Regions from separate parts of the Gemella sp. 27098_8_155 genome, predicted to be linked through region 1. Evidence: riboswitches for the same ligand, from Rfam matches in the RefSeq annotation. Region 1 holds a riboswitch; the other holds the start of a gene.
The links. Region 1 has a riboswitch for lysine ahead of lysA (diaminopimelate decarboxylase). Riboswitches for the same ligand answer to the same signal wherever they lie in the genome.
Positions count from the first base shown of each region.

Region 2: another riboswitch for lysine. It lies ahead of O5Y44_RS01395 (amino acid permease); the one in region 1 lies ahead of lysA (diaminopimelate decarboxylase).

Region 1 covers NZ_JAPWCA010000014.1:18,834-26,891, forward strand. Annotated here, with positions in the region: gene O5Y44_RS06590 (DNA alkylation repair protein) at 1-328, shown strand, start outside; gene O5Y44_RS06595 (restriction endonuclease) at 1,106-1,996, shown strand; gene O5Y44_RS06600 (thioredoxin family protein) at 2,195-2,518, opposite strand; lysine riboswitch at 2,731-2,866, shown strand; gene lysA (diaminopimelate decarboxylase) at 2,962-4,254, shown strand; gene dapA (4-hydroxy-tetrahydrodipicolinate synthase) at 4,324-5,214, shown strand; gene dapB (4-hydroxy-tetrahydrodipicolinate reductase) at 5,217-5,960, shown strand; gene dapD (2,3,4,5-tetrahydropyridine-2,6-dicarboxylate N-acetyltransferase) at 6,243-6,944, shown strand; gene O5Y44_RS06625 (M20 metallopeptidase family protein) at 6,962-8,058, shown strand, end outside.
Region 2 covers NZ_JAPWCA010000002.1:76,178-84,235, forward strand. Annotated here, with positions in the region: gene O5Y44_RS01390 (RelA/SpoT family protein) at 1-1,418, opposite strand, end outside; gene O5Y44_RS01395 (amino acid permease) at 1,658-3,154, opposite strand; lysine riboswitch at 3,241-3,419, opposite strand; gene O5Y44_RS01400 (fructose-1,6-bisphosphatase) at 3,630-5,573, opposite strand; gene O5Y44_RS01405 (ATP-grasp domain-containing protein) at 5,749-6,912, opposite strand; gene O5Y44_RS01410 (esterase family protein) at 6,934-7,674, opposite strand; gene O5Y44_RS01415 (alpha/beta hydrolase) at 7,707-8,058, opposite strand, start outside.

The DNA.
Region 1 (8,058 bases):
TAAAAATAAAGGTTATGAAAATTCAATCCCAGTAGTTGATGAGTGGCTAAGTTCAGATAATCCAAATACTAGAAGAGCAGTCACAGAAGGATTACGAATATGGACTAGTAGACCGTACTTTAAAGAAAATCCACAAGAAGCAATAAAAAGAATAGCACCATTAAAAGAAGACGCTAGTGAATATGTAATAAAATCAGTAGGAAATGCACTAAGAGATATAAGTAGAAAATTTCCAGAATTAATAAAAGAAGAATTAAAAACTTGGAACTTAGAGACTAAGGAAATTAAACAAGTATATAAATTAGCGAGTAGGTTTGTCGTCGAGTAAATAAAATAAGATAATATAGAAAAAGTTGGTAATTGCCTCAAAATTTGGACAAATTTTTGTTCTTTGTCAAATTCGGTTAATTATACAAGGTAGCCTTCAGTTGAAAACCAGTTTTAGATTAAATTTTAGTTTTATATTTGAACTGAAAATTACTTAGAAAATATCGTAATAATTTTACTATATCTCCCCTTCAAATGTATTGACAAGAAGAAAATAGATGTGTTAGAATGTAGGTAAGTGAATTGGATGAATATATTCACATATAAACACGAAAAGCAACTGAAATGCGGATTCAGTTGCTTTTTTATATGTATTAGCGTACTCATTTTAGTAGGCTAATATATATTCATACATGAAGTGATACACATACGTCGCGCCTAAATAAGACTACTTCTTCTTGTTATTTTTATCATTTAGGAAATAAAAATATTCTATAAACAGGAGAATAACTCCTACAAATAGACCAACAAGGATTTGGATGAATATATAAACCATATAAACACCTCCCTTCCGGGCAAGTAGCCTACTTTAATTATATCACTATAGATTCTATCAGAAAAGATATTCTTATTATATTTAGAATTAAAATTATATTTTTAAGATTATGTAAATAACAGATATAACCTAATCAAAAAATTCCTGAATTTTGAAAATTTAGTATTCCTTTTTAAAATACGTATATGCACCCCTACGTGTCTTTTTTTATGTACATGATCTATGTTATAATAAAATTAATATAAACTGATTTCAAAATTTTACTAACTTTAGGAGAAGGATATGTTTAAGAAATGTTGCAGTAGTAGAAGAGAAAAAAATTATAAAATACACCACAGTCCTAGACCAATTAAACTTTCAGAAGAAATGGATACTGTAATAAAAAAATTACTTTGGTATACACCGAATATTGATTCATACCAATCAGATAAAAATGAATTAATTTCTGATAAGATATACGATGAATTTTCATTTACCTATGTAATGAGTCGAATGGGAATGAATGAAAGTCGTGATGTGAAGTGGATAGGTTCAAAGGATGTTATAAGTAATGATGAATGGAGGTTTTTTGAGGAAAATATTTGTTCTAATTGTCAAAAAATAATAGTTACAAAATATACTACTTTTTCAAAAATAAATGCTTTATTAACAGCGATTAGAAACTGTATAGCACATGGTCATTTTGCTATAGTGGAAGATTATATTATTGGATTTAATAGAAAACTATTAACAAAAGATCCTGAGGGATTAAAGAAATCGGTTATTAAGATTAAACCTAAACCCTTACTTGCAGCTTTAGAGAAGTTAACTTCGCCAATAGGTAAAGAACTATTACTTGCGTATGCTTTTAAAAATATTGGTTATAAAGTTACGGAACCCAAAAATAGAAGTAGGGATTTTGATCTATGTCTTGAAAAAAATGGTAAGAAATATGTAGTAGAAATAAAATCATATAAAGGTCAGACATATTTACATTCTGAGCATGTTATGAAATTTCTTAAGAGAGCAGAAGAAAAAGCGCCTGACTATGAAAAGATATTACTTATCGATACATCGAGGGTGACTAAGTCAGTAAGACAACTGGAATCAAAAATAAAAGGATTTAGAATTGTTGATATAAATGATGTAAAACTATTTCTAGGCGAAGAACCTGTAGATATATTAGCCAAATAAATTAATGACTAATAACAAGAGCGATTTAAAAATAATAACTTTTAAAAAAGTGTATATGATAACTCATAGACGCAGTGGTTTATTGATATCTAAATTCGCTTTATGAAAGCTTTTTTGATATCTAATAACCTGTGTGGGGGTGACTCGACAAAATCGATTTTCTATGAAATCACGATTTTTGAGTCACTCCCATATTTTTTATTTAATTTGTTCACTTACAGCACTTACTTTTTCTAGAATTTCATCTAGACTGAAGTATCCGCTTTTTTGAATGGATAGTTTTCCTTCAATATAAACTTCTACAGTTGGTGCAGAAAGAATGCCTCGTTGAGCAGCAATTTCCATATTTTCTTCTAATGAAATGTAGTATGCTGCAATGTCTTTGTGATTTTCTTGCCAAGTAGTAATTCTGTTCTTTATTGAGTGACATGGCATACATGTTGCTGCTCCGTATTGAATAATCGCTATGTCATTGTCATTGATGATTTTATTTAAGTCATCATTTTTTGTGAAGTCAATCATATTTTATAATCCTTTATTTTTTATATTAAGAAGAGTATATTGTGCAATCTTCTTTTAGTATGAGTATATTATAGTTGTTTTAAAGAGTAATTACAACCAATACTAATTGTGTATATGTAAACACCAAAACTAGGATATTATAAAAATTTTCTGAAAACTATTGACAATAATTTCAAACCATGATATTATTTATACAACGTAAATAGATAAGTATTATAAAAAGAGGCCGCGATGACTAATTTAAAAGGTAGCATCGCCGAAGTGATTTATTTCACTGGGGTTATGTCGAATAGGCATAACACTGTCATTAGAAAATGCCCATTTTCTTCATGGTGAGCTTTTTATAATAAGGGCAAGAGGAATAGGATAGAATTATAAGCTAGACTACAAGGACCTTTTGTTCTTGTAGTCTATTTTTCATAACTTATTTGAAGGAGAAAGTAATGAGATTATTTGATGGTATGACGGTAGAAAATGGTGAACTGAATATTTCAGGTGTTGGAGTAAGTGAGTTAAAGGCTCAATACGGGACACCACTTTATGTTTATGATGAGAATATGTTAGTGAACCAATGTAGAACTTTTATTAATAATTTTAAAAGTTCGAAGTTCAATACAGAAGTTCTTTACGCATCGAAAGCTTTTAGTTGTTTAGAAGTATTAAGAATTGCGAGTAGAGAAAGTTTAGGTGTAGATGTGGTTTCACTTGGTGAGATTCACACAGCATATAAAGCTGGATATGATATGAGACGAGCTTATTTCCACGGAAATAATAAAACTCGTGAGGAACTACAATATGCATTAGAAGTTGGTGTAGGAACTATCGTTATAGATAATGACTATGAATATGAAATGATTAATGAAATCGTAAGAGAGAGTGGGAATACTGTAGATGTACTTCTAAGAATTAATACAGGTATCGATGCGCATACTCATGAATACATCAAAACTGCAAAAGATGATTCGAAATTTGGTTATTCAGTATATGATGAAACAATTTATGATTTAATCGCAGATATTAATAATCAAAGTAATCTTAACTTTGTAGGATTCCATTCACACATCGGATCACAAATTTTTGAGAAAACTTCATTTTTCGAAGCTGTAAAAGTGGTTATGGAATTTACGAAAAAAGTTCAAGAAAGATTAGGTTTAACTATAAGTGTTCTTAATCTAGGTGGAGGGTTCGGAGTTTATTATACTGAAGAAGATAGACCTTTTGAACTTGCTGAATTTTTAAGAGAGTATATCGAAGTAGTGGAACGTGAAAGTGATAATTTCGGTTTAGATTTAACTAAGGTAGTTATTGAACCTGGTAGAAGTTTAACATGTAACGCAGGTAGCACATTATACAGTGTTGGTGGAGTTAAGAAAACTTTTGCAGGTCGTGAATACGTGTTCGTTGATGGAGGTATGGCAGATAATCCTCGTTATGCATTATATAAAGCAAAATACGAGGCAATGTTAGCTAATAAAATGAATCAAGAAGCAGATACAACTTATACAGTTGCTGGTAAATGCTGTGAGTCTGGAGACATGTTAGTAATGGATGCGAAATTACCTAAAGCTGAGCAAGGTGACTTACTATTAGTATCATCAACAGGAGCGTATAACTACAGTATGAGTAGCAATTACAATAGATTACCGAAATTGCCGGTAGTATTTGTAAAAGATGGAACTAGTCGCCTAGTAGTAAAAGGTGAGACTTTAGAAGATTTAATTAGACAAGATATTTAATTTAAAAAATAACATAAAAAATATTATTAAAATTATATAAAATAAGTTAGAAACAAGGAGAACAAGATTATGACAATTTATACAGGAAGCGGAGTAGCAATAGTAACACCATTTTTCGAGGATGGAAGTGTAGATTATGATACGTTTGGAGAGTTAATCGAATTCCAAATTAGTGAAGGTACAGATGCGATTATCGTAGCGGGAACTACTGGTGAGAGTTCAACTATGCCTGACGATGAGCAAGTAGCGGTAATTAAATTTGCTATTGATAGAGTAGAAGGACGTGTACCTGTTATTGCAGGTAGTGGGGTTAACGATACAGCTCACTCAATTAGATTAAGCCAAGAAATTGAAAAATTAGGACCAGATGCATTATTAGTAGTAACACCATATTACATCAAAACTAGCCAACAAGGTCTAATTGAACACTTTGAAGCAATCGCGAATAGTGTAGATTTACCAATTGTACTTTACAATGTACCAGGAAGAACTGGACAAGTTATGGCTCCTGAGACTATTTTACACTTATCTCAGCACAAAAATATCGTGGCATACAAAGATGCGGTAGGGGATATTGCTCATACTTTAGCAGTTAGAAACTTAGTAGGGGATAAAATTGATATTTACTCAGGAAATGATGACATTAATGTACCTATTATTTTAGCAGGTGGTAAAGGGACAATCTCTGTTTTAGCTAATATTTATCCAAAAGCAACTCACTTAATGTGTAAATATGCTTTAGAAAGACAAGTGGATAAAGCGTTTGAATTACAACTTAAATACTTAGACTTCATCCACATGTTATTTGCTGAACCAAACCCAATGCCAGTTAAAAAATGTGTAGAATTAATCGGGAAATCAGCTTGTCACTACCGTCTACCTATGACACACGTTGCTCCAACATTAGCGACAAAATTAGAGCAAGAGATTGCAAGACTTAATTCATTACAAGGAGAGTAAAAATGAGAGTTTTATTAAGTGGTTATAATGGAACTATGGGACAAGTTCTAAAAAACTATATTCAAGACAGTACTGATTTAGAAATTGTTGCAGGTGTAGGTCGTGAATTATTAGAAGAAAAATTTCCTACTTATACTTCATATGAATCTTTAGAAAAGGTGGCTGATGTGATTATTGATTTTTCTCATCACGCTGGGACTGCTGAACTAGTGGAGTATGCTAAACGTACAACAACGAAAGTTGTAATAGCGACAACTGGTCATACTGCAGAAGAATTAGAATTAATCGATGAACTAGCGACTCATGTTGGAGTAGTTTTCGCTGGGAATTACAGCTTAGGAGTAAATGTCTTAGTAGAATTAGTGAAAAAAGCTAGTGAATTGTTATTAGGATATGATATCGAAGTTATTGAAAAACACCACAATAAAAAAGTGGATGCACCTAGTGGAACTGCAAAAATGTTAGTAGATGCGGTTAAAGATGTAGAAGATTATACTAGAGTTTATGGTCGTCACGGAGATATGAAACGCCAAGAAAAAGAGATTGGAATTCACGCGGTTCGTGGTGGAACTATAGTAGGTGAGCATGAAGTGATTTTTGCTGGAGAAGATGAAGTAATTGAGATTAAACATACAGCTCTAAGTAAAAAAATGTTCGCAAAAGGATCTGTTACAGCTGCACAGTGGCTTAACAGTGTTGATGAACCTAGATTATATTCTATGAAAGATGTACTAGGTATAGAATAATAAAGTCAGAAGCGATTCAAGGGATTCTTTAAAAGAGTTTTATTGAGTCGTCTCTATGAAAACTCATAGACGCAGTGGTTTATTGACATCTAAATTAGCTTTATAAAAGCTTTTTAGATATCTAATAAACTGTGCGGGGGTGACTCTAAAAAATCGATTTCTACGAAATCACGATTTTTGAGTCACTCCCTTAAACAAAGAATATTATAATAAAGTTAGTTTGACATATGTAAAAATTAGATATAAAATAGAAAAAAATCATATAGATAATAGGAGAAAGAAATGAAATCAACAGAAGAGATTATTAAATTTATAGCAACATCTAAAAAGAAAACACCGGTTAAAGTTTATGTTAATTTTAACGCTGATGTAGAATTTCCAGAAACTTTAGAAGTTTATGGTGAAGGAAACTCAAGAGTTATCTTTGCGGATTTTGCTGATTGGGTGGAATTTTACGAAGCTAATAAAGCTGTGGTAGTAAATTACCGTGTAGAAAATGATCGCCGTAATAGTGGTGTGCCGATGATTGATTTAACTCAGTTTAACGCTCGTATCGAACCAGGATGCTCAATTCGTGAACACGTTAGTATCGGAGATAATGCGGTTATCATGATGGGTGCTGTTATTAATATCGGAGCTAAAATTGGTAAAAATACTATGATCGATATGAATGCTATTTTAGGTGGGCGTGCAGAAGTTGGAGAAAACTCTCACGTTGGTGCTGGATCTGTGTTGTCAGGTGTTATTGAACCAGCTAATGCTACACCAGTACGTGTAGGTAACAATGTTCTTATCGGAGCTAATGCTGTTATCTTAGAAGGTGTACAAATTGGAGACAATGCTGTTGTTGCAGCTGGAAGTGTAGTAACAAAAGATGTAGCTAGTGGAGATGTAGTAGCGGGTGTTCCAGCACGAGTAATCAAAACACGTAGTGAAGTTGCAGAAGAAAAAGTAGATATTATCGCAGAATTAAGAAACTTATAATAAAGTAGGAAGAGAAGATGAAAGTAATTACTGAAGAGAATTTAACATCATGGCGTAGACATCTGCACCAAAATCCAGAGTTATCTTTGGAAGAGCATAAAACTAAAGAATTTATCGCTAGTGTCTTAAAAGAATATGGTATAGAATATCAAGAAACTCTTGAGACAGGGTTGGTGGTAATCTGCAAAGCAAGCGTAGAAACTAAAGATACGATTTTATTCAGAGCTGATATTGATGCATTGCCTATCACAGAAGAAAATGATGTTGATTTTAAATCAAATAATGATGGTGTGATGCATGCTTGTGGACATGATGGACATACTACTATGCTTTTAGGTAGTGTTATAGAAGCGGTAGATTATTACAAAAATAATGATACGAAGGTGAATAGCATTTTCGTATTTCAACCAGCTGAAGAAACTTTCGGCGGTGGAAATTTATTAATCAATGATTTTAATTTTTCACCGTATAACATTTTAGCAAGTTATGCCTTACATATGAATCCAGATTATCCAGAAGGGCATATCATCTCTAAACCAAAAGAAATTATGGCTAGTGCTAATGAATATAGAATCTATATTAAAGGGCGTGCAGCTCATGTAGGTTTAAAAAATACTGGAATCGATGCTCTTAATGTAGCTACAATGTTCTTCCAAGAGATGTTAAAACTTAATGCATTACATACAAAAGCGCGTAATACTAATATTATTCATATCGGTAAAATGTACGGCGGAGATGCTATGAATGTTGTTGCGGAGAATGCCTACCTAGAAGGAACTATTAGAACATACAGCATGGAAGATCTGGCTACGATAAAAGCTGCAATTGAAAATACTCGTGTTGGTCTTGAACATCTTACTGGAGCAAGTATTCGTGTTGACTTTGCTGAAGGTTATCCAGCGGTAATTAATGATGAAGTTCCTTATAAAGTAATTAAAGAAGTTATAGAAAAAGAAAATATTGATTATATTGAGTTAGAAGAAGCTTATTTATACGGAGAAGATTTCTCATTCTTTAGTAGATTGTCTCCTATAAACTATAGTTTTTTAGGTTTAAGAAATGAAGAAAAAAACTATGTTTCAGGATTACACACACCAACTTTCAACTTTGATGA
Region 2 (8,058 bases), on a different contig from region 1:
GTTTGTGATGATGTAGCTATTTCTAACCAAGAGCGTTTTGGCCCTGTAGAATTTTTACTAGTACGAATATCACAAATTTCACCAGTAGATAATACATAATCAAATGGTTCTATTTTATCATTTACTGTTGCCCCTACCATTTTATTACCTACTTCCGAGTGAATCGCATAGGCAAAGTCCACAATACATGATCCTTTTGGTAATTCTATAATATCACTATTTGGTGTGAATACATAGATTTTATCACTTAATAAATCTACTTTTAATGATTCCATAAAGCTTTCTGCTGTTGCTTCAGTTTCGTCATTTTCAGCGATTTTTTGGAACCAATTTAATTTTTCATAAAAGTTATTATTTTTATTTACTTTCTTACCTTCTTTATATGCCCAGTGTGCAGCAATCCCTTTTTCAGCAATTTCATGCATTTCATAAGTTCTAATTTGAACTTCTAAGGTTTGGCCATCCGGAGCAATTACCGTAGTATGTAGTGATTGGTACATATTAGGTTTTGGCATAGCAATATAGTCCTTGATTCTTCCTGGAATAGGAACCCAAAGATTATTTACCAACCCCAAAGTAGCATAACAATCAGCCACACTATCAACTAACACACGAACAGCTAATAGATCATAAATTTGGTCAAAAGTTTTATTTTGTTTAACCATTTTTTTATAAATACTATAAATATGTTTTGGTCTACCAGTAACTTGGGCTTTAATGTTGTTTTCAGCTAAAATCGAGGTAATACTTGAACATGCATCTTTTATGCTTTCTTCCCTAGCACTTCTTTTCTGTTTCATCATTCCTACTATTGAGAAATATTGAGATGGATGTAAATATCTAAGTGAAGTATCTTCTAGTTCCCATTTTACCGCACTAATCCCTAATCTATGAGCTAAAGGCGCATAAATTTCAAGTGTCTCACTAGAAATTTCACGTTGTTTTTCCTCTCTCATATACTTCATAGTTCTCATATTATGTAGCCTATCTGCTAACTTAACGAAAATTACACGCAAGTCCTTTGCTATAGATACAAATAGTTTTCTATGATTTTCTGCTTGTGATTGTTTTTTAGAGCGGAATTTTACTTTATCTAATTTTGTAACACCATCAACTATTACAGCTATATCTTCACCAAATGTTTCTTTAATATCATCAAATGTATACTTAGTATCTTCCACAACATCATGTAAAAATCCTGCACAAATTGTTGCATAATCTAATTTAAGCTCAGTTAAAATTCCTGCAACTTGAACTGGGTGTAATATGTATGGTTCCCCTGATTTTCTAAATTGTCCTTCATGAGCAACTTTTGCAAATTCATAAGCTTTTCTTATTATTTTTATTTGCTCTTCTGATAAATATTTACTCGCCATATCTTCTACATTTTCATAACTATATGGATATTCAAGATTCACAGAAATTCCTCCTTTATCAAAATTTAATCTACCCTTTATAATACCACAAATTAAGGAAAATTTCCCGTGATTTAACTAAAAATATTACAATTTTAAAGTATTTTCATAATTTACTTAATTAGCTATTAAAAACTATATTAGCAATTCAATTGATAGATATTCTCGACAATAAAATTATAATGTATCTTTTTACTTTATAATAAAAAAATTCTAGTTCAACACGAACTAGAACTTTTTTATTATTTAGTATCTACATCTTGAGATAAATCAACTTTATCTAAAGGAATTACTTTTGTTTTATATCTAATTTTGTGGTAAAGATAGAAGAATAAGAAGATTGGAACTCCCATATATGTTGTTAACATTCCACTCCAGTTTACCACACCTTTAGTAATAAGTTCTGTATCTTGTCCAATAATAACGATGATACATAATACTAAAGCGATAATTGGACCTGCTGGGAACCATTTAGCTCTATATTTAAGATCATTTAAATCTTTACCTTGAGTAACATATGCTCTTCTAAATCTATAGTGACTTAGCGCTATACCTAGCCAAGCGATAAATCCAGTTAATCCACTAGCAGCTACGATATAAGTATATGCATTAGCATTTGTAAGTTGGATTAAGAAAATAAAGAATACTACCGCTGCTGTTGCGATTAACGAAATAACTGGCGTTCCGTATTTAGTAACACGACCAAAAATTGGGAATGCTAATTTTTCTTTACTCATCGCATAAAGCATTCTTGTTGATGCATACATTCCTGAGTTACCAGCTGATAAAATTGATGTTAAAATTACTGCATTCATAACACTTGCTGCTAAAGCAAATCCTGCATTTTTGAAGACAATTGTAAATGGTGATTTAGCAATTTCTTCAGAGCTTGCAGCTCCTAATAAATCTGGTGAAGTATAAGGAATTAATAATCCAATAACTAAGATAGCTAGTACGTAGAAGATTAAAATTCTCCAGAATACTTGTTTTACAGCTTTTGGAATACTTTTCTCAGGATTTTCACTTTCACCAGCAGTAATACCGATTAACTCAGTACCTTGGAATGAATATCCAGCAATTAAGAATACTCCAAGTGTAGCAAGGATTTGGCTTGATAATGAAGTATCTTCTCCGATAAATGGTGCATCACCAATTGTTAAGTTTTTGAATCCAATATATTCTCCACCTAAAATACCAAAGATAGTTAAACATCCAACTACTAGGAAGATGATTACTACTACTACTTTGATAAGTGCGAACCAGTATTCACTTTCACCATAAACTTTAACACTAAGTGAGTTTAAAGCGATAATAATAACTAGGAATAATAAACTCCAAGCCCAGTGAGGAAGTACTCGCATAGGCTCCCAGTAGCTAATTGCTAATGCAGATAACTCTACGTCAGCTGCTACTGTAATTACCCAGTTAAACCAATAGTTCCATCCTAAAGCAAATCCTAATGATGGATCCACATAACGTGTTGCATATGTACTAAACGATCCTGATGTAGGAAGATATGTTGCCATTTCCCCTAATGATGTCATTAAGAAGTACACCATAAGTCCAATACATAGATAAGCTACTATAGCTCCTCCAGGTCCTGCACTTTGAATTGCTTGACCACTTGTCATGAATAATCCACTACCGATACATCCACCGATAGCAATCATACTAATATGACGTGATCGTAAATTTCTTTTTACTTCTGTTGCATTATTGTTATTGCTGTTGTTTGTCATAATAAAAACCTCCTTGATAAAATAAAAAAGCATAACTTCTACCATATTTGCACGGAGTTATACTTCACATTATCTCTCCAAAACAAGATATTAGTAGCGCAACATAGCCTCACGACTATGACAGTCCTATACTTAGTTCAATATAGGCCCAACAATATTAACATAGGATTAATATCATTTCGGCGACGTTTCCTTTCAAGTAATCTCATCAAGCCCTACACTTTCAACTACCCTACTAATAAAAATCGCAACCTCTACCTCACTTATTTTGTGAGGTACATATTCAATTAACTAAAAAATAGTATAATATAATTTACTTATATTGTCAACAAAAAATTTTATTTTTTTAATATTTCCAATCAAATACATAATATACCTCACTAAAAATAGGAAACTCCCAAAATTTTTTATTAGATATTTTCTAATATTTTTATAAATACAATTAAAAGGAGATTAGAACCTCCTTTTAATTAACTTATCTCTCACAAATCATACCTTGTCTATATTCTTCTAACAAGATTTTTAACAATTCAATTTGTTTAAGTATCTTAACACCACTATCAGTATCAACAACTTTTTTACGACAAAGTTTATCTACAACTCTCTTTGTTGAAATAATATCCGTCTCATTTTTTATCGATTCTTCTTTACTTTTGAATATATCGTGACTCATTATCTGTAATCCATAAGAGTTATAAGTTAGAGTATATCCACCGTGCCCTGTTGTTTTATGGTATGCTCTAGACATTCCACCATCAATAACAATCGTTCTACCATTAGCTTTTATTGGATTTTCTCCTTTTGTTTCTTTAACTGGTGTATGTCCATTTATTATATGCCCCTCACTAGTTAGACCAAACTCATTTAATAACTTAATGCAAAATTCTTCATTATCTCTAAGTTTGTAATAAGCATTTTTCACTTCCTCATGAGTAGCCTTATCCTCGATAAAATATCTCTCGAAAGTTGTCATATCACATTTCCCAAATAGTGGAGAATATTGTCCTTGCCAAAGATAGAAGAATAAACCATTATCTTCTCTACAATCACAATAAAAAATACTACGAATTTTCTTATCAAAAAAGTCTAATAATTTTTTTCCAGAATATTTATGACCTCCATAAGAAAATTCCTGGAAGTTACCTTTCTCGTCAACTGGCATACAACCATGTAACAGAAGGTTTCCATTATAGCAACAATACATGCCACCTTTGTTAATGAATAATTCAACATGTTTTTTTAATTTTTCACTTGTTATGAATGATTCTTTTAATCTATTAATAATCTTCTCTTCTTCGTCAGTTAATAGATATGGATTTTTTTCATCAACCGTTGGAAAATTACATGAAGTTAATGGGTATTCTTTACCATTTATCTTTACTGTTTGTTTTTTGAAGTTTATCTTATCTAGTAATGCACGTCTTTGTAATTTAAATTCTGGATGTTTGTCGATAATTTGTTTTTCTAGTTTAAATTGAATTATCGCCATAGCTTTATGCATTCTTGCTATTTGCATAATTTCATGTTCACTATATTTTAACTCATCATTTTTAGATAGTTTTGGTAAAAACTCTTTACAATTATCATCTTTATAATGTGTTTCACTAAAATTTAATAAATTTCTAAGTGGAATTCCGTATCTATCTTCAATAATGTCCAAATTATCATATCTCGCACATATTCTTATAACATTTGCTAATGATATTCTATCTCCAAGATAAGCCCCTATCCATAGCATATCATGATTTCCCCATTGAATATCAAGCGAATGATAATTCAGCAATCTATCCATAATTTTATCAGGAAACGGACCTCTATCATAAATATCACCTACAATATGTAAATGATCTATGATTAACTTATGAATACTTAATGATAATTCAATAATGAATTTATCACCAGCACCTAATTCAATTATATTTTCAAGAATTCTATCATAGTAGTCATTTTTATCACTACTTTGCATTTTGTAAAGTAATTCTTCAATAATATACTTAAAATCTTTCGGCAAGATTTTTCTTACTTTAGATCTTGTGTACTTCCTTGCGGCTACCTGTGTTACTTCTAATAAACGAAGAAGAATTATTTTTTGGAATTCTTTATAATCACATACATCATATTCTTTTCTTAAAAGATTTAATTTTTCTTCTGGATAATAGATTATAGTAGCCAGTAAATTCAAATCTTTTTTAGGTAGTCTGTTTCCAAACACTTCTTTAAGTTTTTCTTTAATAATACCTGAGCCATTTCTCAAAATATGATCAAAGGCCTCGTATTCTCCGTGAATATCACTTAAAAAGTGTTCTGTTCCTTTTGGCAATGTTAATATTGCTTCTAAGTTTATTATCTCCTTTGTAGTTTCATCAATATTTTTAAAATTTTGAGATAATAATTCTAAATGTTCCCTAGATATATTCATGTTGGTCTCCTTTTTTTAACTTTTTTCAGTTAAAGCTTAACATACTTCCAAATATAATTCAAGTATTATTACACGTTATTTCGTAATTTGAAACTTAATAATGTATATTAATAGAATAGTTTTACAAAAAAATAGAAATCAACTTCGAGTTAATTTCTATTTTATATATTTTATTCTATTTTAACTTCCCTACAAATCTTTCCATTTCTTTCATTTCTTCAAGTGTATCAGCTACAAGAACATACATTGTGTTTCCTTGAAGTTCAGCAAAGGCTTCTGGCATTCTTAGAACAGCTTTCAGTTTATCTTGATATTTTTCTCTAATTTCTTCATCAGAGTGTACATAATCTTTATAATCACGACGTGTTGAAGCTAACCCATATTTTTCATCAACATTTAAACCATTAAATGTTCCATTAGCCACTTCAGCATATACTCTAAAATAATCTGTTGAGTGTGCAAAGTTATAAACATCTACAGCAAACGCTCCTGCTGGACGGTTATTATACTCTATTGCAATATAATCATCTTTAGTTTTAAAGAATTCAATATGGAAGAAACGTTCTTTCATTCCAAAGGCTTTAACAGAATTTTTACCATACTCTACTAATTTTGGATCTAAATCTTTATCAATGTAATATACCCAATCTAGAGTATTGTTATTCAGTAAATCTAATGGAGTGTGATAGTAAACAATACTTGTATAAAATACGATATTTCCTTTAGCATCTACTAATCCATCAAAAGTTACAATGTCAGAATTATCAACGAAAGGTTCTAAGAAGTAGTGAGTAGTACCATCCCATTCTTTTTTAAAGTTTTCTACATCTTTCTTATCTTTAAGTTTATAAGTTGCAGAAGCACCTACTCCATTATCAGGCTTAGCAATTAATGGAAGTTTCAATTTTTTTACACCTTTTTCGATGTCTCCTTCTTTTTTCACTAAGAAACCTGGTACAACAGGAACTCCAGCTTTTTCAAAGTATTTTTTCATCTCTGATTTGTGTTTTGTTTTCTTAAGATCATGTTCTTTTAAACCAAATACATTAAACTGTGTACGTAAAGCAGCATCAAGTTCCATCCAGTGCTCATTTTGCGATTCTATTCTATCAATATGGCCATGTTTGTGATATAAAAACGCCACTGCACGTTTAACTTCATCAACATCATCTAAGCTATTAACTCTAAAATATTCAGTTAGAGCTTCTTTTAATCTTTGATCAAGTTGTTCGTACGGTTCTTCTCCAATTCCTAGTACATTTATTCCTTGATTCTTTAATTCTATAGAAAACTTTTGAAAATTATGTGGGTAATATGGTGATATAACTATGTAATTCATAAATACTTTCTCCTCTTATTATTATAAATTTAATTTATCTAAAAAGTATGGCATTTGGATTCTCCACCAAGGCCAGTCGTGTGCAACATCATCGCCCCAAACATCAAACCATGCTGGAATATTTTTTTCTTCAAATGCTTTTTTTAAACTGTAAAATGATGGCAAGCCATCTTGTTCCCACGGCCCTAAACCAGTACAAACAATAATATCTGCATTTCTATAGTGATCTATAAACCATCCATCATTTTGATTCCAAATATTATCACTAGGTGAATTTCTGTAGATTAACTCATCATTACCATATTCACCTACGAAATATCTAGCATCATAAACTCCACTTAGAGCAATGACTTTTCCAAATACATCCGGATGCTGTAAGAAGATATTAAAAGAATGATATCCCCCCATACTACAACCTGTAGCCATCATTTGACCAAACCAACCTGTTTTATGCTTAATAAATGGTATGGCTTCTTCAATTACATACTTTTCATATTGTGTATGTGCTAATGCTCTATCATGACCATTTTTCCAATCACATAGCCATGATTCGCTATCGACACTTGATAATGTGAAAAATTGTACTTTCCCTTCATTGATAAATCTTTCACAAGCATGTATCATACCAAAATCATAATACTCATTGTGTGTTCCCCCAGATGATGGAAAAACAACAATCGGTAATCCTGCATGTCCATATCTATTAAGAACCATTTCTCTTCCTAAATTTCCACTATAATGACTTAGATTCTCTATATTCAAATTAAATAACCTCCATTTTCTATAAAATACTTTTACCAGTTTTCACTAATAAACCTTAAACATTCCGGTAAATATTTAGCCCAACATTCTTCACTATGTTCACCATTAGCTACTACATTTAACTTAAGCTCACTGGTTGATAAACCAGCATCAATTAGTTGTCTATAATAGTCTAAACTTGCATCTATATATAGTTGTTTTAAATTACCATTTGCCAATTGTTTATCTGTATCATCACCTTCATTTGTTCCTACTTCAATATATACTCTCTGATCAGAAACTTTATGTTTTGATATATATCTATCAAATTCAGGTTTATTTAACCAGTTTGCTGATGAAAATACTCCTAGACATCCTACTACATCTTTGTGTTCTAATCCTATA